Regions from separate parts of the Hydrogenophaga sp. UC242_53 genome, predicted to be linked through region 1. Evidence: riboswitches for the same ligand, from Rfam matches in the RefSeq annotation. Region 1 holds a riboswitch; the other holds the start of a gene.
The links. A riboswitch is a leader RNA that binds a small molecule or an ion and turns the genes downstream of it on or off. The one in region 1 is predicted to bind cobalamin.
Positions count from the first base shown of each region.

Region 2: linked by a shared signal. The riboswitch ahead of ACFJI0_RS13295 (TonB-dependent receptor domain-containing protein) and the one ahead of ACFJI0_RS16285 (TonB-dependent siderophore receptor) in region 1 are both predicted to bind cobalamin.

Region 1 covers NZ_CP170552.1:3,227,720-3,241,858, reverse strand. Annotated here, with positions in the region: gene ACFJI0_RS16315 (acyltransferase family protein) at 1-331, shown strand, start outside; gene metE (5-methyltetrahydropteroyltriglutamate--homocysteine S-methyltransferase) at 352-2,643, opposite strand; gene ACFJI0_RS16305 (LysR substrate-binding domain-containing protein) at 2,754-3,641, shown strand; gene ACFJI0_RS16300 (ABC transporter ATP-binding protein/permease) at 3,654-5,324, opposite strand; gene fhuF (siderophore-iron reductase FhuF) at 5,321-6,067, opposite strand; partial or broken gene ACFJI0_RS16290 (TonB-dependent siderophore receptor) at 6,074-7,433, opposite strand; gene ACFJI0_RS16285 (TonB-dependent siderophore receptor) at 7,384-8,250, opposite strand; cobalamin riboswitch at 8,387-8,656, opposite strand; partial or broken gene ACFJI0_RS16280 (Na/Pi cotransporter family protein) at 8,687-10,382, opposite strand; gene ACFJI0_RS16275 (Bug family tripartite tricarboxylate transporter substrate binding protein) at 10,403-11,368, opposite strand; gene phnA (phosphonoacetate hydrolase) at 11,419-12,642, opposite strand; gene ACFJI0_RS16265 (LysR substrate-binding domain-containing protein) at 12,757-13,650, shown strand; gene ACFJI0_RS16260 (sulfite exporter TauE/SafE family protein) at 13,554-14,139, opposite strand, start outside.
Region 2 covers NZ_CP170552.1:2,644,026-2,658,164, reverse strand. Annotated here, with positions in the region: gene ACFJI0_RS13335 (hypothetical protein) at 1-178, opposite strand, end outside; gene ACFJI0_RS13330 (phosphatase PAP2 family protein) at 175-1,257, opposite strand; gene ACFJI0_RS13325 (adenylate/guanylate cyclase domain-containing protein) at 1,280-3,049, opposite strand; gene ACFJI0_RS13320 (SWIB/MDM2 domain-containing protein) at 3,257-3,700, opposite strand; partial or broken gene ACFJI0_RS13315 (sulfite exporter TauE/SafE family protein) at 3,945-4,762, opposite strand; RNA gene ssrS (6S RNA) at 4,765-4,944, opposite strand; gene ACFJI0_RS13305 (cell division protein ZapA) at 5,018-5,401, opposite strand; gene ACFJI0_RS13300 (DUF904 domain-containing protein) at 5,463-5,702, opposite strand; cobalamin riboswitch at 5,752-6,008, shown strand; gene ACFJI0_RS13295 (TonB-dependent receptor domain-containing protein) at 6,086-7,942, shown strand; gene ACFJI0_RS13290 (cobyrinate a,c-diamide synthase) at 7,939-9,261, shown strand; gene ACFJI0_RS13285 (cobalamin-binding protein) at 9,258-10,079, shown strand; gene ACFJI0_RS13280 (bifunctional adenosylcobinamide kinase/adenosylcobinamide-phosphate guanylyltransferase) at 10,072-10,626, shown strand; gene ACFJI0_RS13275 (ABC transporter substrate-binding protein) at 10,638-11,504, shown strand; gene ACFJI0_RS13270 (FecCD family ABC transporter permease) at 11,501-12,505, shown strand; gene ACFJI0_RS13265 (ABC transporter ATP-binding protein) at 12,502-13,263, shown strand; gene cobO (cob(I)yrinic acid a,c-diamide adenosyltransferase) at 13,288-13,857, shown strand; gene ACFJI0_RS13255 (ABC transporter substrate-binding protein) at 13,866-14,139, shown strand, end outside.

The DNA of each region.
Region 1 (14,139 bases):
TTGCGCGGCCTGGCTCTGGGCCTTCGCGTCGATCGGCCTGGCCTTGCGCTTCCTGCAGTCGCGCCACAGGGTGCTGGGTTACCTCGCGGAGAGCGCCTACTGGGTCTACCTGGTGCACTTCCCGTTCACCATCCTGTTCGGCGCGCTGCTGTACCAGCTGCCACTGCCCGCCCTGCTCAAGATCGCCATCAACATCACGGCCACCACGCTGGTCTGCCTGGGCAGCTACCAGCTCTTCGTGCGCCACACCTGGATCAGCCAGCTGCTCAATGGCAAGCGCCACCCCCGGCCCCGGCGCGACCTGCCCGGCGCGGCCGGCGGCCTGGCCTGATCCCGGCCGGGGGGCTGGCCTCAGGCCGATGCGCGCAAGGCCCGCGCCGCGGCCACCATGTTGCCCAGCGCCGGGATGACCTCGGGCCACTGGCGGGTCTTGAGCCCGCAGTCCGGGTTCACCCACAGGCGCTCGGCGGGGATGCGCCGCGCCGCCTTCTTCATCAGCTGCACGATGTGGTCCTGCGTGGGGATGTTGGGCGAGTGGATGTCGTAGACGCCCGGGCCGATCTGATTCGGGTAGTTGAAGTGGTCGAACGCGTCGAGCAGCTCCATGTCCGAGCGCGAGGTCTCGATGGTGATCACGTCGGCGTCCATGTCGGCGATCGAGGCGAGGATGTCGTTGAACTCCGAATAACACATGTGGGTGTGGATCTGCGTCTCGTCGCGCACGCCGTTGGCGGTGAGGCGGAACGATTCCACCGCCCAGCCCAGGTAGTCCTGCCATGACGAGCGGCGCAGCGGCAGGCCTTCGCGCAGCGCCGCCTCGTCGATCTGGATCACCCGCACGCCGGCCTGTTCCAGGTCCAGCACTTCCTGGCGGATCGCCAGCGCGAGCTGCTGGCAGGAGACCGAGCGCGGCTGGTCGTCGCGCACGAAGGACCAGTTCAGGATCGTGACCGGCCCGGTGAGCATGCCCTTCATGGGTTTGTCCGTGAGCGACTGCGCGTAGGTGATCCATTCCACCGTCATCGGGCGGGGCCGGGCGATGTCGCCGAACAGGATGGGCGGTTTCACGCAGCGCGAACCGTAGGACTGCACCCAGCCGAACTGGCTGAACGCATAGCCGTCGAGCTGCTCGCCGAAGTACTCCACCATGTCGTTGCGCTCGGCCTCGCCGTGCACCAGCACGTCCAGGCCCAGCGCTTCCTGCTCGCGCACGCTGCGCGCGATCTCGGCCTGCATGGCCGCGCGGTAGCCCGCCGCGTCGAGGCGCCCGGCCTTGAACTCGCTGCGCGCGTGGCGGATCTCCGCCGTCTGCGGGAACGAGCCGATGGTGGTGGTGGGGTAGGCCGGCAGCTTCAGCAGCGCGGCCTGCCGCGGCGCGCGCTCGGCATAGGGGCTCTGGCGCTGGCCGAGGCGCGCGTCGATCGCCGCGACCTCGGCCTGCACCGCCGGCTTGTGCACGCGCGCCGACGCCCGGCGCGCCGCCAGCGCCGCGCGGTTGGCGGCGAGTTCGTCGCGCACGGCGTCGCGGCCTTCGTTCAGCGCGCGCCCCAGCAATTTCAGTTCATCGAGCTTCTGCAGCGCGAAGGCCAGCCAGGACTTCACCTCGGCGTCCAGCTTCTGTTCGCTGCCCAGGTCCACCGGCACGTGCAGCAGGGAGCACGAGGGCGCGATCCACAGCCGCTCACCCAGGCGCTGCGCGAGCGGCTCCAGCCAGTCCAGCAGTTCCGTGAGGTCGGTCTTCCAGATGTTGCGCCCGCTGACGACGCCCAGCGACAGCACCTTGTGCGCGGGCATCAGGTGGATCAGGGGCAGCACGTCGTCGCGCGCGTCCAGGGTGTCGATGTGCAGCCCGGCCACCGGCAGGTTCGCGGCCAGGTACTTGTTCTCCAGCAGGGGGCCGAAGTAGGTGGCCAGCAGCAGCTTGGTGCGGCAGATTTTCAGGTGGTGGTAGGCGGTGTTGAACGCGTGCTGCCACTCGGCGTCGAGTTCGGTGACGAGCAGCGGTTCGTCGATCTGCACCCACTCCACGCCCTGCGCGGCCAGCGCGTCCAGCAGCTGCGTGTAGACCGGCAGCAGGCGCGGCAGCAGCGCGAGTTTGTCGCTGCCGTCCTTGGCCTTGCCCAGCGCCAGGTAGGTCACCGGGCCCACGATGACCGGCTTGGCCTTCACGCCCTGGGCCTGGGCTTCGGCGAGCTGCGCGAGCAGGCGCGAGGCGTCGAGCTGGAAGTCGGTGGTGGCCGTGAACTCGGGGACGATGTAGTGGTAGTTGGTGTCGAACCACTTGGTCATCTCGCCCGCGGCCACGCCGCCGCAGCAGGCACCGTGCTCTTCCACGGCCTGGGCCGAGCGGCCCCGGGCCACGCGGAACAGGTTGTCCAGCGCATCACCATGGAAACCGCTCACGCGCTGGGGCAGGTTGCCCAGCGTGAAGCTCATGTCCAGCACCTGGTCGTAGAACGAGAAGTCGCCCACGGGCACGAAGTCCAGGCCGGCCTGGTCGGCCCAGTGGCGCTGGCGCAATTGCGCGCCGAGCGCCTTCAGGGCGTCGCGCGAGGACTCGCCCTTCCAGTAGGACTCGAGCGCGAACTTGAGTTCGCGCCGGGCGCCGATGCGGGGAAAGCCGAGGTTGTGGAGGGTGGTCATGGGCCGCTCTGAGGTGGAAATTGAAAGGAAAGAGCGGCGGATGGTAGGCAAATGGATCGATGAAGTAAAATGGTCTTATCTCACGTATTCATGAATTTCACTCATTCATCATGCTGGAACGCATCCATCTCGCCGTGGTGCAGGAAGTCGAGAAACAGGGCTCGCTGACGGCGGCGGCCGAGGTGCTGTGCGTCACGCAATCGGCGCTGAGTCACAGCATGAAGAAGCTGGAGCAGCAGCTGGGCACCGACATCTGGCTGCGCGAAGGCCGCAGCCTGCGCCTCACGCAGGCCGGGCAGTACCTGCTGGCCGTGGCCGGGCGCGTGCTGCCGCAGCTGGACCAGGCGGAAGACCAGCTGCGCCAGTTCGCGAAAGGCGAACGCGGCAGCCTGCGCATCGGCATGGAATGCCACCCGTGTTACCAGTGGCTGTTGAAAGTCGTCTCGCCCTACCTCGCGGCCTGGCCCGACGTGGACGTGGACGTGAAGCAGAAATTCCAGTTCGGCGGCATCGGCGCGCTGTTCGGCCACGAGATCGACCTGCTGGTCACGCCCGACCCGCTCTACAAGCCCGGGCTGCGCTACGAGCCGGTGTTCGATTACGAACAGGTGCTGGTGGTCGCGCGGGGCCATGCGCTGGCCGGGCTGCCCTACGTGAAGCCCCGGCAGCTCACGCAGGAGGTGCTGATCACCTACCCGGTGGAGACCGACCGCCTGGACATCTACAACCAGTTCCTGCAGCCCGCCGGCATCACGCCGCGGCGCCACAAGACCATCGAGACCACGGACATCATGCTGCAGATGGTGGCCAGCGGCCGGGGCGTCGCGGCCCTGCCGCGCTGGCTGGTGGAGGAGTACGCGGCCAAGGTCGACGTGGTGCCCGTGCGCCTGGGGCCGCGCGGCATCGCCAAGCAGATCTTTCTCGGCGCGCGTGAGGCCGATCTGCAGACCGACTACCTGCAGGCCTTCATCGAACTGGCGCGCCGGCGAGCGCAATGACCCGGGTCGGGCTCAGCCACGCCGGTGCCTCGTGAGCCAGGGCCACGATGCCATGGCCGGCAGCTCGCGCCGCAGCAGCCCGTAGAGCCGCCGTCCTTCATCGGCCGGCAGCGAGCTGAAGGCCTCGTCCAGCCACAGCACATCGGGGCGCACGAGCAGGGCCCGCGCGATGCCCAGGCGCTGGCGTTCGCCGGCGGAGAGCGCTTCGTTCCACGGCGCGTCGGTCGACAGCGGCTCGACGAGCCGCTGCAGCCCGACCGCCTCCAGCGCGGCCGCCGCCGACGCGAGCGGGACCTCGGCCGCGTCCATCGGGTACAGCAGGTCCTCGCGCAGGCTGCCGCCCAGGGGCAGGTAGCTCTGCTGCTGCACCACCCAGGGCCGCAGGAAGCCGCTGGCCGCCTCGCCCGAGGCCAGTGGCCAGGCGCCCATCACGGCGCGCATCACGCTGGTCTTGCCCGCGCCCGGCGCGCCCACGATCAGCAGCTGTTCACCGGCCCGCACCTGCAGCGCATCGACCTGGGCGATGGGCGCTCCGTGGCCGGGCGCGCCCACGCTCAACCCCCGCACCGACAGACCCTCCGCGGCGGTGGGGGCGATCGGCAAGGCCGTGCGCGCCTGGCGGCGCTGCTCGATCGCCGCCTCGAACTCGGTGAGCCGCTGGATCACCGCGGCGGCTTCCGCGATCGTGGTGTACGAGGTGATCAGGTACGACAGCGCGGTGCGCACGTGCGCGAAGGCCGAGCCCGCCTGCATCAGCACGCCCAGCGTCATCTTGCCGGCGAAGTACAGCGGGCTCATGATCATGTAGGGGAAGACCAGCGAGGCGTGGCGGTAGCTCATGGTGAAGAACGAGAGCGAGCGCTGCCGGCGCATCAGCGCGAAGGTGTTGCGCATCAGCGCCTCGAACCGGCGCGCCAGCCCGGCGCGTTCCCACGCTTCGCCGCGGGCCAGGGCAATGGCCTCGCCGTCGTCGCGCACGTGCACCAGCGCGTAGCGGTAGTCCGCCTCGCGCCGCTCCTGCTCCACCTCCAGCGGAATCAGCGGGCGGCCGACGAGGTGCGTGATCACCGTGCCGACGATCGCGTAGGCGAGCGCGGCCCACACCAGGTAGCCCGGCAGGTCCCACGACAGACCGAGCGAGGTGAGTGGCGCCTTCGCCGACAGCTCCCACAGGATGAACACGAAGGACGCCAGCGAGACCAGCGCGCCGATCAGGCCGACGGTGAGCGAGATCGCCAGGCGCACGAACGAGCGCACGTCCTCGGCGATGCGCTGGTCCGGGTTGTCCGGCCCGTCGCCCATGACCTGCAGGCGGTAGTGCACCGGCCCGTCCAGCCAGCGCGCGGCCAGCCCGTCGCTCATCCAGCGGCGCCAGCGGATCGACAGCCATTGCGTCACGTAGGTCTGGAAGGTGTTCACCAGCACGAAGCCGACGCCGATCCCGCAGTAGATCCACATCTGCCGCATGAACTCGCCGCCGTTGCGCTGCTGCAGCGCCTCGAAGAAGGCGCCGCGCCAGTGGTTGATGGCGACGTCGATGCCGACCATCGCCAGCTGGAGCGCGATCACGCCGATGAACAGGGCGCGGGCCATGGCCCGCTCCGATGAACCGAAGTACGGCCGCGCCAGGCGGATGCCGTCCTTCAGGGAGCGCCACAGGCTGCGTTTCGATGGGGTGGTCATGGGGGTCGGCACGCGCTGTTGGACGCGTTGAGCAGGGGACTCGGACAGGTGGTGCAGAACACGCGGTCCGGCACCAGGTAACGCATGCAGCAGATGCGCCGCATGCGGTGCACGCCCTCGGCGCGCGGCAGGTAGATCACCGGGCGGTGCAGGGGGGTGGGCATCTCCAGCCACTCGCGCGCGGGCGCCAGGCCGCGCAAGCCGGGGTGGGTCTCATCCAGTCGGCGGATGAAGGCCTCGAACAGGTTGCCCGCGTTGCTCCACAGCACGCGGCGCGTGACGCCGGTGCGCTCGGCCATCTGTTCGACAAAGGGCACGAGGTGCTGGTGCAGGAATTCGTGCCAGGACGTGTCGGGGTCGCCGGCCTCGCCGTCGGGTTCGCCCGGCGCGGGCAGGCGCAGGCAGAGCGTGCGGCCTTGCGCGTCCTGGTCGAAGCTCACGCCATCGAGCGCGGTGGGCAGGCGCCGGCCCATCAGCACGCGGCCGATGAACCAGGCCGGCATCACGATGGCGAAGTGCCATTTCGACCAGATCGACGCCACCACGCGCGCGTCGGTCGCGCCGTGCGCGGCATCGAAAAACCGGCGCACCCGGGCCAGGTGCGCCGGCGTCATCAGCGCCTGCACGCCGACGGTGTGCTGTCCGTCCGGCGGTGGCCCGATGCCGAGCCGGCCCCGGAACGGCGCCATGGGGCCGCCGAACGCGGCGTCGAGCTCGGCACCGTCCCAGGGCGAGGCCATCATGGCCGCTCAGAACGACTTCGAGGCGGTCAGGGCCACGCGGCGGCCCGTGCCGTAGTAGCAGTTCGTGGCGTTGTCGCAGTTCGCCACGTAGCGGCGGTCGGCCAGGTTCTTCACCACCAGCGAGGTCTCCCAACCCTTGAGCGAGGGCGAGAGGTTCACCAGGCTCCACTGCACGCCCAGGTCGAACAGCGTGGCGGACGGCACCTCGAAGGTGTTGAGCGCGTCGCCGGCCGACTCGCCCACGTGGCGCAGGCCGACCGAGAACCTCAGGCCCTGGAGCGCGCCCGCGCCGACGCGGTACGACAGCCAGGCCGAGGCCTGTTGTTCGGGCACGCCCACCGGGTGCTTGCCCACCCCGTTGACGGTGTTGGTCGCGGTGACGACCGCGTCGGTCGCCGAGTACGAGAGCATGGCGTCCAGGCCGCGCGCGAGCCCGGCCTTGAGCTCGATCTCGCCCCCGCGCGAGCGCACCCCGCCCGTCTGCGTGGCGAAGCCCGGGTTCGGCCAGGTCGTTGGTGAGCACGTTGCGCTGCTTGAGTTCGTAGACCGAGGCCGTGCGCACGAGGGCGCGGCCCGGCGGCACCCACTTGACCCCGGCCTCGATCTGCTTGCCGGTGTGCGGCTCGAACGGGCGGCCTGCCGCGCTGGTGCCGGTGACGGGCGAGAACGACTCCGCGTAGTTCACGAACGGCGACCAGCCACCGCCCAGGTCGTAGCTGGCGCCCAGCTGGCCGGTGGTGGCCAGGTCGCGCTTGGGGGTGTACGAAGGATCGCTGAAGTGCCCGGTGACGGTGTTGAGCACGGCGGTCTTCTGGTCCAGCGTGGCCTTGTCGCGGCGCAGCCCGACCAGCACCGACAGCCGCCCCCAGTCGATCTGGTCCTGCACGTAGAGCGCGGTCTGGCGCAGGCGCTGCTCGCGCTTGGACGTGATGGGGTTGGCCGGCAAGGCCTGGCCGTACACCGGGTTGTAGAGGTCCAGCGCGAAGGCCGGGGCCGCGCGGGTGCCGGTGCCCTGGTAGTTGGGCACGCGCGCCGCGTCCAGGCCCAGCATCACGCGGTGCTTCGTGCCGACGGCATCGAACCGCGCCACCACGCGCGTATCGACCTGCTTGGTCACGATGGTGTAGTCGGCCGCGAACAGCCGCCGCGTCCAGCCGGTGGCGCCCGCCGCCACACCCGTGGCCTGCATCTCGTCCACATGGATGTCCACCTTCTTGTAGGCGGCGTTCTGCTCGATGGACCAGACCTCGTTGAAGCGGTGCGAGAACGCATAGCCCACGCGCCAGGCGTCCTTGTCCGAGTCGTGGCGCGCCGGTTCACCGAGGAACAGGCCGCGCGAGATGAAGCGCCCGTTGGCGCCCGGCACGATGGTGCCCACGCGCGGCAGCGGCTGGTGCACGGTGAGGCTCGGGTCTTCCTGGCGGTTGCGCCATCAGCGTGAGCCGGGTGGCGGCGTCGGGCTTCCAGGTGAGGGCGCCGGCGAAGTAGCGGCGATCGGACTGGGTGTGGTCGATCTCGCCATCGCCCTTGCGCACCAGGCCCGTGAGGCGGTACTGCCAGGTGGCGTCGGCGTTCAGCGCGCCGCCCAGGTCGAACTGGCCCTGGCGCAGCCCATGGCTGCCCACGCGCAGGCCCACCTCGCGCACGGTCTCGGCCGTGGGGCGCTTGGTGCGCAGGTCGATCAGGCCGCCGGGGCTGCCCTGGCCGTAGAGCGCCGACGCGGGGCCGCGCAGCAGCTCGACGCGTTCGAGCCCGTAAGGCTCCTCGGCCCAGTTGCTGTCGTGCAGCTTGAGGCCATCGAGGTACTGGTAGACCAGGAAGCCGCGCACCATGGGGTACTCGCGCGTGAGCGCACCGCTCGAATAACCACCGCCGTACAGACCCGGCGCGTGCTCCAGCGCTTCCATGACGGACTGCGCGTCGCGCGCCTTCATCTCGGTGTCGGTGACGGCGCTCACCGAGCGCGGCAGGCGCTCGATGGGGGTGGCGCTCTTGGTGGCCGTGGCCGCCTCGCTGGCGCGCAGGCCTTCGGTGCGCACCTCGACCGGTGCCAGCGTCCCCGCGTCCTGCGCCGCCAGGGCGGCCGAGGACAGCGCGCCCATCAGGGCCACGGTGCAAACGGATGAACGGTGGCCGCGAAAGGCCCGGCCCTGGCGCTGACGCGCGGGCAATGAATGACGCATGAGAACTCTCCTCCAACGGCCCGCGTCCCCGCAGGCCCAACGACAGAAAAACGCGTGGGGAGGGAACGTGATGGTGGGGCGGCGCCGGCGCTGGCGGACGCAGCTCGGCTTGGCCCGGACCACGCACTCCCGCAGCGTCCGAAGGCGATGCGAAGGCCGGTATCCGGGCTCGCGGAGCGTCGTCGTGCAGGCGTTGTGGGCATGCTCGCGACAGGAACTTCTCGCCTTCCCACGCCTGGAGGCGCAGTGGCTGCCGATGCCGTGGCATCGCGTGAGCGTTCCCGAATCCGCTGACCGTTGCGGGGGCAGCACAGGCTTGTTGCGCCGTGAAAGACGCCGTCACCTGTTTCCCGTTTAACCCCATCGCCATGGCTGGCGGCGGGGCACCTTCGAACCGTGCGGTTCGACCCGATGGAAGGGTCGAACCGGCCGGCGATTATAGAACCCGCAGGGGTATCGCCTCGGTTCGGAGGCCGTGTTCCGCCAGGCCCTGGCTCGCCCGCAGGCGGTTCGGCGCGAGCGCGCCCGCGCAATCCAGGATGGGGTAGGCGATCGAGCAGATGTGCGAATTGATGCGCTTGAGATCGCTGATCAGGTCGATGTGCAGCGAGCTGGTCTCGATGCTTTGCACGGTGTTGTCGGTCAGGCGCACGAGGTGGCTGGTGGCGTAGGCGCGCTCCAGGTCCCGGAAGCGCGCCTTTTCCTCCAGCAGCTTTTGCGCGTCGCGCACGTTGCCGTTGAGGAACACGCTCATGCCCAGGCGCAGGTTGTCGATGAGCCGGGCGTGCAGCTCGCAGATCTCGGCCATGCCGGCGTCCGAGAAATTGCGCCCCATCTTGATCTTCTTGTCCTCGATGTCCAGCAGCACGCGCTCGACGGTGTCGCCGATCTGCTCCATGTTGATGGTGAAGCTGATGATGTCGGCCCAGCGCCGGCTTTCTTCTTCGGCCAGCGCCTCGCGGGAGATCTTGGTCAGGTAGTACTTGATGGCCGAGTACAGCTCGTCGACCGAGTCATCGAGCTTGCGCAACTCCTCGGCCAGGCGCAGGTCGTTGTTCTTGATCACGGCCAGCATGCCGACCATCATGGTCTCGACCACGTCGGCCTGGTGCATGGCCTCGCGCGCCGCGCAGGAGATCGCCAGCGAGGGCGTGGCCAGCGCCGACGGGTCCAGGTGGTGCGGCCGCCCGGCCACCCGGTTCTTGTCGGGCTTGGGCAGCAGGCGCTCGACCCAGCGCGCCACGATCTGGGTGACGCCGATGAACAGGAGGGCGACGGCGATGTTGAAGCTCAGGTGGAACAGCACCACCAGCGTCGCCGGGTCCGCCACATAGGGCTGCATGCCGTGCAGCCATTCCGGCGCCAGCGGCGCCGCCAGCAGCACGCCCAAGGCCTTGAACATCAGGTTGCCCAGCGGCACCTGGCGCACCTCGATGGCCGAACGCGCCGTGGTCACCACGGCCAGCAGACCGCTGCCCAGGTTGGCGCCCAGCACCATGCCCAGGGCCATGTCCGTGGGCACGACACCGGACGCCGCGAGGGTGGCGGTCAGCAGGCACGATCGCCAGGCTGGAATAGGCCATGAGGGCCAGCGCGGCGCCCACCGTGATCTCCAGCAGCAGATCGCTGTTGACGGAGACCAGCAGCGCCTTCACCACGGGCGACTGGGTCAGCACCTCGGTGGACTGCGACACCAGGCGCAGCGCCAGCAGCATCAGCCCCAGGCCGATCAGCACCCGGCCCACACGGCCGACGGCCGTTTGCTGGCGGGAGATGAACATCACCACCCCACCGAGAATGAGCAGCGGCGACAGCCAGGACAGGTCGAAAGAGAACACCACCGTCATCAGGCTGGTGCCGATGTCGGCACCCAGCATCACCGCGAGGGCCACCGGCAGGCTCAGCAGCCCCTGCCCGACGAAGGACGACACGATGAGCGCGGTCGCCGTGCTCGACTGCACCAGGGCCGTGACGCCCAGGCCCGAGAGGGCCGCGGTGAAGCGGTTGCCGATGCTGCGCGCCAGGACCTGCCTCAGGTTGGCACCGAACACGCGCAGGATGCCGGTGCGCACAAGCTGGGTGGACCAGACGAGCAGGGCGATCGCCGCCAGAAGATTCAACAGGTGTTTCATGTCGGCAGCCGATCGCAAGCTCAGTCGACCTTCGCCCCCGATGCCCGCACCACCTTGCCCCAGGCCTGGAGCTCGTCGTCCATGAAGCGCTTGAATTCGGCGCCGCCGCCCGTGCCGGGTTCGGCGCCATCGCTGGCCAGGGCCGCGTTGACGGTGGGGCTGCCGATCGCGTTCTGCGCCGCCTGGGTCAGGCGCTCGAGCACCGGCTTCGGTGTGCCGGCGGGCGCGAGCAGGCCGGCCCATGAGGTCACCGAGAAGTCCTTCACGCCCGCCTCCTGCATCGTCGGCAGCTCGGGGGCGGCGGTGGAGCGCCGGTCGGAGGTCACGGCCAGGCCCTTGAGCTTGCCGCCGCGCGCGTGGCCGATGGCGCTGGGCATGGTCTCGAAGCCGAACTGCGCCTCGTTCGACATCAGCGCGACCATGGCAGGGCCGCCGCCCTTGTAGGGGATGTGCTGCACGTCGGTGCCGGTGGCGCTCTTGAAGATCTCCCCTGCGAGGTGGGCCGGCGAGCCGTTGCCCGACGAGGCGTAGAACGTGCCCGGGTTGGCCTTCGCATGGGCGATGAGTTCGGGCACGGAGTTCACGCGCAGCTGGGGCGGCACGACGAGCAGCAAGGGGTACTTGCGCCCCAGCGCGATGGGCTCGAACGATTTGATCGGATCGAACTTGAGCTTGTAGAGATGGGGGTTGATCGCCTGGCTGCTGAGCGTCGCCATGAAGACGGTGTAGCCGTCCGGCGGCGCCGCGGCCACCATCTCGGCCGCGAGGTTGCCGGCCGCGCCGGGCCGGTTGTCCACGATCACCGACTGGCCCAGCAGTTCGGTCATGCGCTGGGCCAGCACACGGGCGAGCTTGTCGGTGGACCCTCCGGCGGCGAACCCCACCACGATGCGGACCGGTTTGTTCGGGAAGGCCTGGGCGGTGGCGGATCCCGCCGCCCAGAGTCCAAGGCAAACCAGGATTCCTTTTTGCTTCCAGCTGATCATGGGGGATGTCTCCTTTGTTGAAGTTTTCGAACGCACCGATGGCCAGTGGCCTAGGCTGTGTGGTTCAGCGCCAGGTCAATGACGTCAAAATTCCGCAGCCGCCGTTGCGGCACGCCCGTGAGCACGCGGTTGAAGAGAAGGGGAACGCGTTGCTCGGACAGCCCGCCGTGGGAGCGCAGCGGCACCGTGAGCCCCGACAGGTCGTGCTGGCTGCTCGAGGTGCCCAGCACCGACAGCCGGTGGCTCAGCACCACCAGATCCCCGATGCGGTCGGGCGGCAGCTCGAAGCGGGCGGCGGCGCTCGCCCGGTCCAGCACGTCTTCCACCTCGGGGATCCGCAGCAGCTGTTGCTGGATCGCGGGGATGTCCGCCGGGTTCGACACATAGACCGTGGCATACGAACCCAGGGCGCCGTGATGCACCACGTACGGGTCGGTGATCGGCAGCAGCACGCGGGCCTTGCCCAGGCCGGCGGTGCGGTCCAGCAGGTCCTGCAGGAACACGATGTTGGGCTTGCCCAGCGCATCGCTCTTCGCGTTCATGCCATGGTCCGCGGTGATGCCGATCACCGCCCCGAGCCGGTCCAGCTCCTGCAGGTAGCGGTCCATCATGGCGTAGAAGCTGTTCGCGCCTTCGGTGCCCGGCGCGAACTTGTGCTGCACGTAGTCGGTGGTCGACAGGTACATGAGGTCCGGCCGCTCGGTGCGCAGCAGCATCACCCCCGCCGCGAACACGAACTCCGAGAGGTCCGCGCTGTACACCGACGGCAAGGGCAGGCCGACCTTGGCCAGCACGTCCTCGATGCCGTTGTCTTTCAGGGTGGCCTGGTCGGCCTTCTCCGCGGAGAAGCAGATGCCCTGGAGCCCGTGGCCGAGCAGGCTGCGAAGCTTGTCCTTGGCCGTGACGACCGCCACCGTCCCCCCGGCCTGCGCGAGCTGCGCCAGGATGGTCGGCGCGCGAAGGTAGCGCGCATCGTTCATCAGCACCTCGGCGTTCTGCTCGGGATCGAAGAAGTAGTTGCCGCAGATGCCGTGCACGCTGGGCGGCGCGCCGGTGACGATCGACAGGTTGTTCGGGTTCGTGAAGGAGGGCATCACGCAGTCGCCCGACAGCACGGTGCCCCCTTGTGACAGCCGGGCGAAGAAGGGCGCATGCCCCGCCTGCACGGCCTGGTTGATGTACTCCTGCTCACAACCGTCGATGCAGACGATGACGGTCGGTGTGCCAGGGGTGTTGTAGGTGCGCTGGTTGACGGTGAGGGTGGCTGTGTTCATGGGTCGAAGCTTATTTGGATAGATAAACTGACACCATCGATAAATAATCGTCTTGCCGTGAGTAAAAATCACGGATCAAATGGTTTCCGTCCCCACCCACCTGGCCCGCCCACCATGCCCCACCAGCTCCCGCCCCTCAACGCCTTGCGCATCTTCGAAGTGACGGCACGCGCCGGCAGCTACACCGAGGCCGCGAAAGAACTGAACCTCACCCACGGTGCGGTGAGCCGGCAGATCCAGCTGCTGGAGCACTCGCTGGGCCAGCCCCTGTTCCGCAAGGAAGGCCAGCGCATGGTGGCGACGGGACATGCCAAAGCCTTCGCGCGCGAGATCAGTGCCGCGTTCGACCACATCAGCGACGCGTCCCGGCGCTATGGCAAGAACGCCGCGAGCAAGGTGATCCGCGTCAACGCCCCGGCCACGCTGGCGATGCGCTGGCTGATCCCGCAGCTGGCGGAGTTCCGCGCGCGCCATCCCGCCACCGAAGTGCGCATTTCCACGGCCTTCAGCCACGACCCGGTCCTCAAGGGCAGCTTCGATGTCGCCATTCGCCGGGCGCCCGGCGACCAGACGCAGTTCGAGGTGGCGCCGCTGTTCACCGAAAACACGACCGTCATTGCCAGCGCAACGCTGCTCCGGGGGCGCGCGCTGAAAACGCCGCGGCATCTGGAGAAGGCGGTGCTGCTGTCCACCGAGTCCCGGCCTGGCGACTGGGAGAACTGGCTCGGCGCGGCGGGTTGCGCGGACCTGCGCCCGATGCAGACGCTGCGCTTCGACCACTTCTTCGTCACGCTGCAGGCCGTGGTCGACGGCATGGGGTTCGGCATCGGCACCTTCCCCACACTGGCGGCCGACGTGGAGCTCGGCCGGCTGGTCACGCCGTTCCCGCGGTGGCAGGTGCCGGGCAGCGCCTACTTCGTGCTGGTGCCACTGGACTCCGACAAACCCAAGCACCTGCGCGAGTTCCTCGCATGGCTGCACGCCGCCAGCGAGCGTGCCGCGCAGTAGCCGCGGCCTAGTGGTTGCGCCACGGCGCTCCAGAGCATGGTGCCGCCCGCCACCAGCAACAGGCCATCCATGAGCAGCCGGAATCTCTCCGCGTCGAGCTGGCGGACGTAGCGCTTCGCGATGAACGCGCCGGCCATCAACGACGATCCGATCACCAGGCCCTTCGCCACGGACGCCAGGGGCAGCCCGCCCAGCGTGCCAAAGGCCAGCGTCTTGGCGGCATAGACACCCAGTGAGCTCATCGCCTCCGTGCCCAGGTACGCCCCTTTGACCAGTCCGTGCGCCAGAAAGAAGGGCGCGTTGATGGGACCGGTGCTGACGACGATGCCTGTCAGGAAGCCGATGCCCAGGCCGACCAGGGCCAGATGCCAGAGCCGGAGCACCAGGGCCTGGCGCGCCATCCAGCGGCGCAAGGGGATCATGGCGAGGAAAAACAGGCCCATCACCGCCTCCACGATCCGGCCTGGCAGGACCAGCAGCGTCGCCGCG
Region 2 (14,139 bases), 580 kb from region 1:
CGATCACGATCGGCAACCACTTGGGTGGCCTCTTGCCGCGGCCGAGGTGGTAGCCCGCGAACTGGTCGGCTTCCGCCCAGATCAGGTAGGGGTCTTCACCGTCGATGGCGCCCGGCGCGTTCCAGTCGATGCCGGTGAACTCACCGGTGGGCAGCGGTTGCCAAGTGGGGCCGCTCATGCCCACTCCTTGAGCGCTTCCCCCCAAAGCCAGGCCAGCAGTGGCGCGTTGCCCACGGCGGTGGACGTGGCCGAGCGCGTGTAGGCGTTGCCGCTGGTGTGGTCCATCGACTGGTTCAGGCTGAAGTCCAGCGGCTCGCCGTTGGGGCCTTCGAACAGGCGGCCGTCAAAACCGCGTTCGTGCACACGCGTGCCGGTGGCGCGCGCCACCAGGAACTCGGCCAGCGCCGTGCCGAGCAGGCGCCCGCCCGCGCTGTCCACGGGGTAGTGCACGCCGGCCACCACGCGGTTGGTCGCGATGCGCGCGGCCAGCCGCTGCATCTGCTCGCGGTTCAGCGTGCCGTTGGGCGGCGAACCTGTACCCGGTACAGCATCCAACAAGGCCTCAAGAAGCGCGGCCACGGCAAAAGCCTCCGTGGCATGGCCGCTGGGCCAGCTGCCATGCCCCGGCGTCTCGATCATGGGCTGGATCTGCGGCGAAAACGCCACCGGCCGGATGCTGGCGAAGATCTGCTTGAAGCGCATCTCGACCAGCACGGCCAGGGAGAACACCAGGTCGATCAGCTGCAGGGTTTTCTTGTGGCGGTGTGCCGTGAGCCCGACCACGGACGACCAGAACAGGATCGGCGGGGTGCGCTGGTCCACGATCTCGATCGCGCGGTCGGCCCGCAGGTCCGCGTACGAGGCCACCAGATCGAGCTGCTTCTTGAACTGCGCCTTGGTGGGTGCGCGCATGCGCACGAGCGGCTTGCGCTGGATGGTGCTCGCCTGGAGGTTGGCGAACTCGAGCGTGGCGTCCTTGGGGCCGCTTCGGGTCTTGAACAGCAAGCCCTCGACGAGCTGGGAGAAGACGGCCTCGTGGCGCGGGCCTTCGGCCCACAGCGCGAGGTTGGGCGGGCTGTCGAACGCCGGCTCGTTGACGTGCAGCACCGCCCCGTTGAAGGGGCCCACGATGGCGGCGCGGCTGAGGATCAGGGCGTCGGCCGACACCATGGCGCCACCGCTGATACCTCCGCTGATGCCGCCGCTGATTCCCCCACTGATACCGCCGCTGATACCGCCGCTGATACCTCCGCTCATATGTATTCCCCTTGTTGGTTGGTTAATGCAATCGAAGACCGAGATGGGTGAGTGCTTTGGCGACACGCTGTCGAAGCGGGCTTTCGCCGCCAGCAGCCAAATACTGCTGCACCGTCAAATGCGGTTGCAGCTGCATCAACAGAGAGAAGGTTTCCTTTGCCTCGTTCTCGAAACCCAATTCATGTTGAGCGATCAGAAGCGTGCGTATGGTCGGTAGGTGGTAACGGTTTTTCTGGAGCGAAGAGCGACAGAGTTCGATGGCTCTTTCCCATTGCTCCAGGGACGCGCAACTCGTCGCCAGCATCATCTCAAAATAGTATTTCTGAGGATCCAGCGGAGACAGGTGCAATGCCTTCTCCGCCTCTGTCATCGAATCCTCGGGCGTGCCCCACATCGTTGACCACACGCTGTTGTACAGCCAGGCCATGGGATCGTTCGGGTTGCTCTGCGTGGCCTCCTGCAGCAGCCGGTGCGAGGCGTCCACGTCTTCGCCGAGGTGGCACAGCGCATGGCCCTTGATCGCCATCGCCAGCGAGCTGCTGGGTTCGAGGTCGAGCGCGCGGTCGGCGGTGTCGATGGCGCGCTGGAAGTCGCGCGCCGGCTCACTCGAGAGGCCTTGCACCACCTGCATGATGTGCCACTTGGCCAGCCAGGCCCAGGGCGTGGCGACGCGTTTGTGGCGCTCCACCACGGCCTCGATCAGCTGCAGGCTGCGCTGCAGGTCGCGCGGCGTGGAGCGGTGCATGAGCGTGATGCCGCCGAGCATCAGGGCATTGCTGTCGAGCTGTGGCACGGGCAGCACCAGCGTGCGCTGCACCACGTCGTTGAGCAAGGCCTTGGCGCAGGCGGCGCACAGGGCGTCGAGCAACTGGCTCTGGGCTTCGAGCAGGTCGCGCGTATCGCCGGTGAGCCGGTCGGCCCAGATCACTTCGCCGCGCTTGCGGTCGGAGAGCTCGGCCATGATGACAACCTTGTCGCCGTAGGTCACGTAGCTGCCGCCGAGCACGAAGGCCGCGTCCAGGCGCTGGCCGATCTCGTCCGTGCTGCTCTGGCGGCCACGGAAGGCGGTGGTGGACATGCGGGAGATCACGCGCAGGTTCTGGCTGCGCGCGAGTTGCGCGATCACGCCGTCGGCGATCAGCTCGCCGATCACGAACTGCTCGGCCGCGTGGCTGCGCGTCTCGAAGGGCACGACGGCGATGGAGGGGCGGAAGTCGGTGGCGGCGCCTTCGGGCACGCGCGGGCGCACGGCCGCCGACGTGCTGGAGACCGGGTACAGCTGCCAGGTGCGCACCGGCTCGGGCCAGTGCTTGAGGTAACTCTCCCCGCGGTCTTCGACCTCGGCGTCCACGCCGACCACGATGCCGTCGAACACGCTGGTGGTCACCAGGGTTTCACCGGGCGAGGCGAGGTCGGCCACGCGCGCGGCCAGGTTCACGCCGTGGCCGTACACGTCGTTCTCGTCCACATACAGATTGGTGGCGTTGAGGCCGGCGCGCAGGTGCAGTTGTTGGGCGGGCGGCAGCGTCTGGTTCAGTGGCGCGAAGTATTGGTGCAGGGCGAGGGCTGCCCGCACGCCGTCGGTGGGTTGGTCGAACTCGACCAGCATGCCGTCGCCCAGGCTCTTGACCAGGCGACCCCGGCACGCGGGCAGCACCTGAGAGGTGGCGTGGTGCATGAACCCGCGCCATTGGTTCACCACCGCGGCTTCGTTGGCCGCCATGAGCCGCACCGACTCCACCAGGTCGATCACCAGCACGACCTTGTGCCGTTGCTGTGGCAACGGAGGCATGGTCGTCGATGGTGGGTCCTGGCCTTCTTGAAATTTCGAAGCGGTCACGGGCTGGCGGGCGGTCATGCCTGAGGGATTGTCAAAATTTTGTTGCAGTTTCTCACATGTCGCGCGCGATGCTGAGACGCGAAGGCGCAAAAACAGCAAAGCCGGCTTGCGCCGGCTTTGCTGATCTTCATTGCACCCGTGAAGGTGAAGAAGGAAGGCTTACTTCAGGTGGTCGTTGACCAGCTTGGTCATTTCGAACATGGACGCCTGGGCCTTCTTGAAGATTTCCTTCAGCTTGGCGTCGGCGTTGATCATGCGGCGGTTGACCGAGTCCTGCAGCTTGTTCTTCTTGATGTAGTCCCAGATCTTCTTGGTGACTTCGGTGCGCGGCAGGGGCGAGCTGCCCACGATGGCGGCCAGAGCGGCGCTGGGGGTCAGCGCTTTCATGAACGCGGCGTTGGGGGTGCGCTTCTTGGCCGGAGCGGCCTTCTTCGCAGGAGCTGCCTTCTTGGCCGGAGCGGCCTTCTTCGCAGGGGCTGCCTTCTTGGCCGGAGCGGCCTTCTTCGCAGGGGCTGCCTTCTTGGCCGGAGCGGCCTTCTTCGCAGGAGCGGCCTTCTTGGCCGGTGCCGCCTTTTTAGCGGGCGCTTTTTTCGCAGTTGCCATGATTGAATTTCCTTCTAGAAGTTGACGATTCGCCAGCGGAAAACGCGCTTTCTCACTGGTGTCTCGGATGCTAATGGAGATGCACCCGCAATCCAAGGTGGAGAACGCGCTTTTTTCAAGCTTTGCGCAGGGGAGACGCGGGTTTTTGGCGGGGAAAACAACACTTCCTCGCGAGGAGGCCGCTCAGTGCCTTGGCGGGAGGGCGTTTTTGCACGGCTCCACGGCGGCTGGCTTCGTGTCTCGATCAGGCGGTGATGCCCTTGTAGAGCATGTAGGTGGCGAGCATGTACAGCAGGCCGGCGAACACGCGCTTGAGCGATTTCACCGGCAGCGCATGCGCCGCCTTCACGCCCACCGGCGCCATCAACACGCTGAAGAGCGCGATCACCACCAGCGCGGGCAGGTAGATGTAGCCGAACGAGCCGGCCGGCAGATCCTTCAGGCCCTGGCCCGCGATCACGTAGCCGACGGCGTTCGCCAGCGCGATGGGAAAACCGAGCGCCGCGCTGGTTGCGCACGGCGTTGTGGATGCTCACGTTGCACCAGGTCATGAAGGGCACGCTGACAAAACCGCCGCCCGCGCCGACCAGCCCGGAGAGCATGCCGATGACGCCGCCGGCACCCACCAGGCCCGGGGTGCCGGGCAGGGTGCGCGTGGGCTTGGGTTTCTTGTCGAGCAGCATCTGCGTGGCTGAGAAGCCGACGAAGGCCGCGAAGAACAGCGCGAGCCACGAGCCCTTGAGCAAGGCGAAGATGCCCAGGCTGGCAATGGCGGAGCCCAGCACGATGCCGGGGGCGAGGCCCTTGACGATGTCCCAGCGCACGGCGCCGCGTTTGTGGTGCGCACGCACGCTGGAGATGGACGTGAAGATGATGGTGGCGCATGGAGGTGGCGATGGCGATCTTGACCGCGAGATCCGCTTCCACACCGCGCCCCGCGAGGATGAAGGTGATGAAGGGCACCATCAGCATGCCTCCACCGATGCCCAACAAGCCGGCCAGGAAACCGGTGCCCAGGCCGAGCGCGGCCAACTCGAGAATCAGGAGGGGGTCTAAAGGCATGAAAGGTGTCTGCAAGTGCCGCCGGACCGGCATCCTGAACCGGGGTTCAGGTGGGCGAGGGCAGCGGGGCTTCGGGTTCGTCTGACGCGAGACGCTCGCACCAGCCACGCAATGTACCAAGCCCGGGCTCTATGAGCATTGGTTCAAGGAAATATAAAGCCCGACGCGCACTGCAGACGGTTCAAATTGTAGGCGCTGCATGCGGCCCACGAGGACCATCGGTCGATAAATTCTCGCGCAGTGACCAGCGGCGCGTCAGAGCAGGCGCCCGTCCTTGTCGAGCGTCTGGTCCAGGCGGCGCATCAGCTCTTCCACGCGGGCCTGCGTCTGGGGGTCGAGCGGCTCGCTGTCGAAGCCACCACCGGCTTCGGCGAACGCGCTCTGCTCGGGCTGGCCGAACGACGAGGCCTGGAAGCTCTCGGCTTCCTTCTGCGAGAGTTCGAACGCGAGGTTGAGCGAGGCCAGCACCGCGATGCGGTCGCGCGCCTTCACCTTGCCCGCATCGCGGATGCGGCACATGGCGGTGTCCACGCGCTCCACCGCGTCGAGCAGCGAGGCCTCGCCACCCGGTGGGCACGAGAGCAGGTAGCTCTGGCCCATGATCTGCACTTCAATCTGTTTGCTGCCGGGTTTGCTCATTGGAATACCTCCGTGCTTCGCACTGCGGTGCGAGCTGGCTTGGGGCGGCCCGACGCGGCGCTCATGACCGTTCCTTGCGGGTGTCGGGGGTGACATCGGTCATGCCGGGGGGCAGGCGATCGAGCAAGGCATCAATGCGGGCGCGGGCGGCCATCAGCCGGGACTTGAGCGAGTCGCGCTCGGCCTGCAGCGCATGCACCTGTTCCACCAGCAGGCTGTTGGTGCGCTGCAGTTCTTCGTGTCGCAGCAACAGGCGCTCGACACGTTCGGTGATCTGATCAAAGTGCTTGGGATCGGCCATGGTGGGACTCGAAGTTTTCACATTGTAGGGTTGCCCCGGGTGTGCGCGCCGTAGAATGCCGGTTGTTGGTGCTCGCGGTGTGGTTCACATGCCGCAGTTCAACGGGAAGCAGGAGGGTCACACCCCAGGGATGGGACCTAACCTGCGCTGCCCCCGCAACGGTAAGCAGACGAGTGCGATGAGCGCATGCGCGAACGGTCTCTCAGCCTCCATCCGACAGCCACTGGACGACACGCCGTGTCATCTGGGAAGGCGATGGAGGTCGGTCTGTCAGCCCGGATACCGGCCAACAAGGTGGTGGTGCGTCTGGCGACAGACGCTCCACCGTGATGCCCATGCGCCGTCGGGGAAGATGGCGAGGGTCTCCTGTCTGTTTCTTCATCATGAAAAATCGCACCCTGCGCGCGCCCCTGGCCGCGCTACCGCTGGCGTTGCTGGCGGGCTTTGGCACGTCGGTCGCCCACGCTCAGTCCTCCTCTTCTTCCTCCGCTGACACCACCCTGAGGGAAACGGTGGTCACGGCCACCCGGGTCGAAACCCGCACCGATGCCGTGCTCAGCGACGTCGTCGTGATCGACGCCGACGTGATCCAGCAGTCCGCGGGCCGCTCGCTGTCCGAAGTGCTGTCGCGCAACGCGGGCCTGCAGATGTCGTCCAACGGCGGCCTGGGCAAGCAGTCGGGCCTGTTCATCCGCGGCACCGAAACCCGCCACGTGCTGCTGCTGATCGACGGCGTGCGCTACGGCTCCAGCACCTCCGGTGCGGCCGTGCTGGACAACATTCCGCTGAGCGCGATCGATCGCATCGAAGTGCTCAAGGGCCCGGCCTCGGGCCTCTATGGCAGCGATGCGGTGGGCGGCGTGGTGCAGGTTTTCACCAAGCGCGGCGTGAAGGGTTTCCATCCGCAGGCCAGCGTCACGCTCGGCAGCTTCGGGCACCGTGAAATCACCGCCGGCATCAGCGGTGGCAACGACACGATCACCTACAACCTCAGCCTGGGTTCCTTGCGCGAGGACGGCTTCTCGTCGACCAACCGAAACGTGGCCTTCGGCAACCACAACCCCGACAAGGACGGCTTCGACCAGGACAGCCTGTCAGCCTCGCTGCGCTGGGCCATCGCGCCGGGCTGGACGACCGATGTCAACTTCACCCAGGCCGACGGCGTCAGCCAGTTCGACCAGGGGCCGGGCACCTTCAACGTGCGCTCGGAAACCACCACCCGCGTGACGGGCTGGGGCCTGGAGCGCAAGTGGTCGGCCGATTCGCGCACCCAGCTGCGCCTCTCGCGCAGCGAGGACCGGTCCGACAGTTTCGAGACTTCGCCCACGCCCTCGGTGTTCAACACCGCGCAGACTCAGGCCACGCTGCAGCACGACTGGAACACCGCGCTGGGCAACCTGCTGGTGGGCCTGGAGTCGATCAAGGAAGAGGTGTCGGGCACGCAGGCCTACGCGGTGAACTCGCGCACCACGGACGCGGCCTTCGTGGGCCTGACCGGCCAGGCCGGCCAGCACCTCTGGCAGGCCAACCTGCGGCGCGACGACAACTCGCAGTTCGGCGGCGCCACCACCGGTTTCGCCAGCTACGGCTTCCAGCTCACGCCGAACTGGCGCCCGCACGTGGCCTACGGCACCTCGTTCAAGATGCCGTCGTTCAACACGCTGTACTACGTCTCAGCGTTCTTCAACGGCAATCCCACCACGCAACCCGAGCGGGGCAAGAACCGCGAAGCAGGGCTGACCTACACCCAGGGATTGCACGAAGTGAAGCTCATCCGCTTCGACAACCGGGTGCGCGGCTTCATCACGCTGCAGCCGGCGGTGGCGAACGTGCCTCGCGCGCGCCTCGAAGGCTGGTCGCTGGCCTACACCGGCTCGGCCGGTGCCTGGAGCTGGTTCACCAACCTGGAGTTGCTGGACGCGCGCAACGAGATCAACCAACGCAAGCTGCAACGCCGCGCCGACGAGGTGCTGACCGCCAGCCTGGACCACCGCATCGGTGCCTGGAACTGGGGTGCGTCGATGCAGCTCGTGGCGGAGCGTTTCGACGACGCCGCCAACACGCGCCGCCTGCCGGGCTTCGGCACGCTGGACCTGCACGCCCGCTACGCCGTGAACAAGGACTGGTCCGTCGCCCTGCGCCTGAACAACGTGGGTGACAAGTTCTATGAGACCGCGTACGGCTACAACCAGCCGGGCCGCGCGGCCTTCGTCACCCTCAACTGGGCGCCGCAGCGGTGACGCGGCATTGCCCGGCCATCCTGGTGGCTGCCCCGGCTTCAGGCCAGGGCAAGACCACCGTGGCCGCGGCACTGGCGCGCCTGCACACGCGCGCCGGTCGGCGTGTGCGGGCCTTCAAATGCGGGCCCGATTTCTTGGACCCGCACTGGCTCGCGCTGGCCACCGGGCACCCGGTGCACAACCTCGATCTGTGGATGACGGGCGAAGACGATGCCCGCGCCCGCCTGCACGAAGCCGCCGGGCAGGCCGACCTGATCGTGGTCGAAGGGGTGATGGGCCTGTTCGACGGCGAACCCAGCGCGGCCGACCTGGCGCAGCGCTTCGGCCTGCCGGTGCTCGCGGTGATCGATGCCTCGGCCATGGCGGGCACCTTCGGTGCGCTGGCATTTGGCCTGCGCCATTTCCGCCCCGGCCTGCCCTGGGCCGGCGTGCTGGCCAACCGCGTGGGCAGCGAGCGCCATGCGCAGATGCTGCGCGAGGCGCTGGCCGGTGACGAGGCCCAGTTCCTGGGTGCGGTCATGCGCGACGCGGCGTTCTCGCTGCCCGAGCGCCACCTGGGCCTGACCGTGGCCGCCGAGCTGCCCGACGCGCTGGCCCGGCTCGACGCCGCCGCCGACGCGCTGTCGCGCACGCCGCTGGGCCGGATGGAGGGTGACGCGCTGGGGCGCTGGTCGGTGGCGTTCGACGTGCCCGCCGAGGTGCCGGTCGACGCGCATTTGCTCACGGGCAAGACCATCGCCATCGCGCGCGACGCGGCTTTCTGTTTCATCTACCCGGCCAACCTGGATGTGCTGTGCGCGCTCGGCGCCGAGCTGGTTTTCTTCTCGCCGCTGGCGAACGAGCCGCTGCCGCCGTGCGACGCGGTCTGGTTGCCCGGCGGTTATCCCGAACTGCACACCGACGCACTGGCGGCGGCCACCCGCACCCGAGACGGCCTGCGCGCGCATGCCCAGGCCGGGCGGCCGGTGTGGGCAGAATGCGGCGGCATGATGCCGCTGTTCGATCAAATGATGTCCAGCGACGGCCATGCCGCCGCCACCTGGGGCCTCTTGCCGGGCCAGGTGCTCATGCAGAAGCGGCTGGCGGCCCTGGGGCCGCAGCAACTGCCGCTGCCCGCGGGCACCTTGCGCGGCCACACCTTTCACTACTCGCGCTGCGAGACCCCGCTGCAGCCGGTGCGCCACGCCGAACGGGCGCGCGGTGGTGCCGGCGAAGCCGTGTACCGCGTGGGCCCGGTGCAGGCGAGTTACTTCCACGCCTGGTTCCCGTCCAGCCCGGCGGCGGCGGCCTCGCTGTTCCTTGCAGGAGGTGCCGCATGAACCCGCCGACCCTTGGCCCGCAGCGCATCGTCTGCCTGACCGAAGAAACCACCGAGTGGCTGTACCTGCTCGGGCAGGAGCACCGCATCGTCGGCATTTCCGGCTACACCGTGCGGCCGCGCCGGGCGCGCGACGAGAAGCCCAAGGTCAGCGCCTTCCTGAACGCGAAGATCGACAAGATCCTCGCGCTGCAACCCGACTGCGTGTTCGGCTTCTCCGACCTGCAGGCCGACATCGCCGCCGAACTCATCCGCGCGGGCGTGCAGGTGACGGTGTTCAACCAGCGCAGCGTGGAAGAGATTTTGTCCATGCTGTACCAGGTGGCGGCGATCGTGGGCTGTGCCGACGAAGGCCTGGCCTGGATCGAGGCCACGCGGGCCCGGCTCGATGGCATCCGCGCCGCCGTGCAGGCCCTGCAGGCCGGCGGCAAGCGCCGCCCGCGCGTGTTCTTCGAGGAATGGGACGAGCCGCACATCAGCGGCATCCGCTGGGTCTCCGAGCTGATGGGCATCGCGGGGGGCGACGACGTGTTCCCCGAACTCGCGCGCATGCCGCTGGGCAAGGACCGCATCATTGCCGACGGCGCCGAGATCGTGCGCCGCAACCCCGACATTGTGATCGGCTCCTGGTGCGGCAAGAAATTCCGACCCGAGAAGGTGGCCGCGCGCGCCGGCTGGCAGGACGTGAACGCGGTGAAGCACGGCCAGCTGTTCGAGATCAAGTCGGCCGACATCCTGCAGCCCGGGCCCGCCGCGCTCACCGATGGGGTGGCGCAGCTGCACCGCATCGTCACCCAATGGATGGCGCAGCATGGCTGAGATCGCGCGCAGCGAATTCATCCTCGGCGGCCAGCGCAGCGGCAAGTCGCGCCGCGCGGAGTTGCTCGCGCGCCAGTGGCTGGCGACGGACACCGCCCACCGCGCGGTGATGATCGCCACCGGCCAGCCCTGGGACGAGGAAATGCGCGAGCGCATCGTGCGCCACCAGCGCGACCGCGCCGAGCGCGTGCCCGGCATGGTCACCGTGGAAGAACCGCTGGCCCTGCCCGAGGCCCTGCGCGAACACAGCGCGCCGCACACCCTGGTGGTGGTGGACTGCCTCACGCTGTGGCTGACCAACCTGCTGATGCCCGCCGAGGGCGCGGCGGCCGATGCCGCCGGGCCCACGCGCCAGCTGTGCCAGGCCATCCGTGCCGCGCGCGGTCCGGTGGTGCTGGTGGGCAACGAGATCGGCCTGGGCGTGATCCCCATGGGCCGCGAGGTGCGCGCCTTCGTGGACGCGCTCGGTGGCCTGAACCAGGCCGTGGCCGCCGCCTGCGAGCGCGTCACGCTGATGGCGGCGGGCCTGCCCCTGACCCTGAAATGAAAGCCCGATCCATGACCCGCTTCTGGCGCCTTCTCTCACTCGGCCTGCTGATCGGCGGCGCGGCGCACGCCGCCGGGGTGGAAGTGACCGACGACCGCGGCGTGACCGTGACGCTGGCGCAATCGCCGCAGCGCATCGTCTCCCTGCTGCCTTCGTTGACCGAAACCGTGTGCGAGCTGGGCCAGTGCGAACGGCTGGTCGGCGTGGACCGGTACTCCAACCACCCGGCCTTCGTGCGCACCCTGCCGCAGACCGGCGGCGGCATCGACCCCAACATCGAGGCCATCGTGGCCCTGAAACCCGACGTGGTGCTCATGGCCACCTCGTCGCGCGGCGTGCAGCGGCTGGAGTCGCTGGGCGTGAAGGTGCTGGCGATGGAGCCCAAGAGCTCGGCCGACGCGCAGCGCGTCATGGGCAAGCTCGGCCAGCTGCTGGAGGTGCCCGATGCGCAGCGCATCTGGCGCGCGATCGACGCCAGCGTGTCGGCGGTGGCGCAGTCGCTGCCGCCGGGCGCGCGCCAGCTGCGCGTGTACTACGAGGTGAGCACCGGGGGCTATGCCGCCGGCACCGGCTCCTTCATCGGCGAGCTGATGGCGCGCCTGGGCGTGCAGAACATCGTCGCGCCCTCGCTGGGGCCTTTCCCGCGCGTCAACCCCGAGTACGTGGTGCGCGCCAACCCCGACCTCATCATGATCGGCGCGCGCAACGTGCAGGGCCTGGAAACCCGGCCGGGCTGGCGCGGCATCCGCGCCCTGCGCGAGCGCCGCCTCTGCGTCTTCACGGCCGAGGAGTCCGACGTGCTGGTGCGCCCGGGCCCGCGCATGGCCGAGGCCGCGCGCCTCATGGCGCGCTGCATCACCGAAAAGGGCTTGAAGTGAGCGGCGCCCGCCACAGCCTCTGGCTCGGCAGCGCGCTGCTGATCGCGGCGGCGGCCGTGCTGCTGCTGGGCGCGGGCGTGGGCAGCACCGGCTTCGACAGCGTGCTCAACGCCCGGCACGACCCGGTGGCCTGGCAGATCCTGTGGGACATCCGCCTGCCGCGCACGCTCGGCGCCTGGGTGGCCGGCGGCCTGCTCGGCCTGGCCGGCGCGGTGGCGCAAGGCCTGTTCCGCAACCCATTGGCCGACCCCTATCTGCTGGGCAGCGCCTCGGGCGCGGCGCTCGGCGTGGCCCTGGCGCTGGCCCTGTTCGGCACCACGCCGTTCGCCACGCAATGGGCCGTGCGCCTGGGCCTGACCGGCGCGGCCTTCACCGGCGCGGTGATCGGCGTGGTGCTCACGCTGGCGCTGGCCAAGGGCGTGCAGCACACCCTGCGCCTGCTGCTGGCTGGTGTGATCGTGGGCGTGGTGCTGGGCGCCGCGCGCGACCTCGTCACCATCGCCTCGCCCGACACCTTGCAGGCCATGCAGGGTTTCATGCTGGGCAGCACCGGCTTCGTGGGCTGGGCCGCCTGCGGCGTGATGGCCGCCATGGGGCTCGCCGCGCTGCTGGTGGCCGCCTCGCTCGGCCGCGTGCTCGACGGCCTGGCACTGGGTGAGGCCACCGCGATCAGCCTGGGCCTGCCGCTGGTGGCCGTGCGCGCCGTGCTGGTGGCGGTGCTGGCGCTGGCCACCGGCGCGGCCGTGGCACAGACTGGCCTGATCGCCTTCGTGGGCCTGGCCTCGCCGCACCTGGTGCGCTCCATCGTGAAGACCACGCACGGCCGCCTGATCGTGCTGAGCGCCTTGATGGGCGGCCTGCTGTTGATGGCCGCCGATGTGCTCGCGCGCTGGATCATCGCGCCGCAGGAACTGCCGGTGGGCGTGCTCACCGCCGTGTTGGGCGGCAGCTACCTGCTGTGGCTGATGCATCGGCGGCGCCGACCGGGGAGTGGCTTGTGACGGCCGCGCTGCAGGCCCAGGGCATCGGCGTGGCGCTGGGCGGCACGCCGGTGCTGCACGGCATCGACGTGGCCTTGCCTGCCGCGCGCTGGACCAGCGTCGTCGGTCCCAACGGCGCGGGCAAGTCCACCCTGTTGAAAACCCTGGCCGGCCTGCTGCCGCACAGCGGCCAGGTGCAGCTGCTGAACCGCCCGCTCGCGCAATGGCGCGGCCGCGAGCGCGCGCGCCGACTGGCCTGGCTGGGGCAGGGCGAGCAGGGCGCGGACGACCTCAGCGTGTGGGACGTGGCGATGCTCGGCCGCCTGCCGCACCAGCCCTGGCTGGCCCCACCGTCCGAGGCCGACCGCGCCGCGGTCGAGCAGGCCCTGCGCGCCACCCAGGCCTGGGACTGGCGCGAGCGCCCGCTGGGTGCGCTCTCCGGCGGCGAACGCCAGCGCGTGCTGCTGGCGCGCCTGCTGGCGGTGCAGGCCGAGGTGATGCTGATGGACGAGCCGCTCGCCAACCTCGACCCGCCGCACCAGGCCGACTGGCTGCTGCTGGTGCGCGAGCTGGTGGCCCGGGGCAAGACCGTCGTCAGTGTGCTGCACGAAATCGGCATGGCGCTGCACGCCGACCAGATGGTGGTGATGGCCCAGGGCCGCGTGCACCACCAGGGCGCCTGCGACGACGCGGCCACCCACCAGGCCCTCGAACAGGTCTTTGACCACCGCATCGCGATCCATCCGCTGGGCGACCAGTGGGTCGCCTTGCCCCGCTGACCCTCTTTTCACGGAGCCCGAACCATGCAGATCGAAGCCCCTCCCGTCCTGCGAGACACCCCCAAACCCCAAGGCGAACGGCGCGGCCTGGTGCTGGTGCACACCGGCACCGGCAAAGGCAAGAGCACGGCCGCCTTCGGCCTGGCGCTGCGCGCCCATGGCCGGGGCAAGTCGGTCAAGGTCTACCAATTCATGAAGGTGCCCTCGGCGCGCTTCGGCGAGCACCGGCTGTTCGAACAATTGGGCATTCCCATCGAAGGCCTGGGCGACGGCTTCAGCTGGAAGAGCCGCGACCTGGACCACTCCGCCGAGCTGGCGCGCGAGGGCTGGGCCAAGGCCGAGGCCACCATCCGCGCCGGTGAACACTTCATGGTGGTGCTGGACGAAATCATGTACCCGCTGCGCTACGGCTGGGTGCCGCTGGAGGCCGTGCTGACCTGCCTGCGCGAGCGCCCGCCGCACGTTCACGTGGTGCTCACCGGGCGCGGTGCGCCGGCCGAACTCATCGAGCTGGCCGACACGGTGACCGAGATGACGCTGATCAAGCACCATTTCAAGGCCGGCGTTCCCGCACAGCGAGGCATTGAAGACTGATGGGCGCGATGCCGCCCGTGCCGACGCTGGCGATGCTGGGGCTGCTCGGCGGCATGGCCGTGCCCGCGCTCGCCCAGCACCGCATCGTCACGCTCTCGCCGTCGCTCACCGAGGCCGTGTGCGCGCTCGGCCACTGCACCGAGCTGGTCGGCACCGACCGCTATTCGAGCTGGCCGGGCACGGTGGCGAAGCTGCCCAAGGTCGGCGGCCTGGCCGACGCGCAGATCGAGCACATCGTGGCACTGCGGCCCGACATGGTGCTGCTCGGGCCGCGCAGCCGCG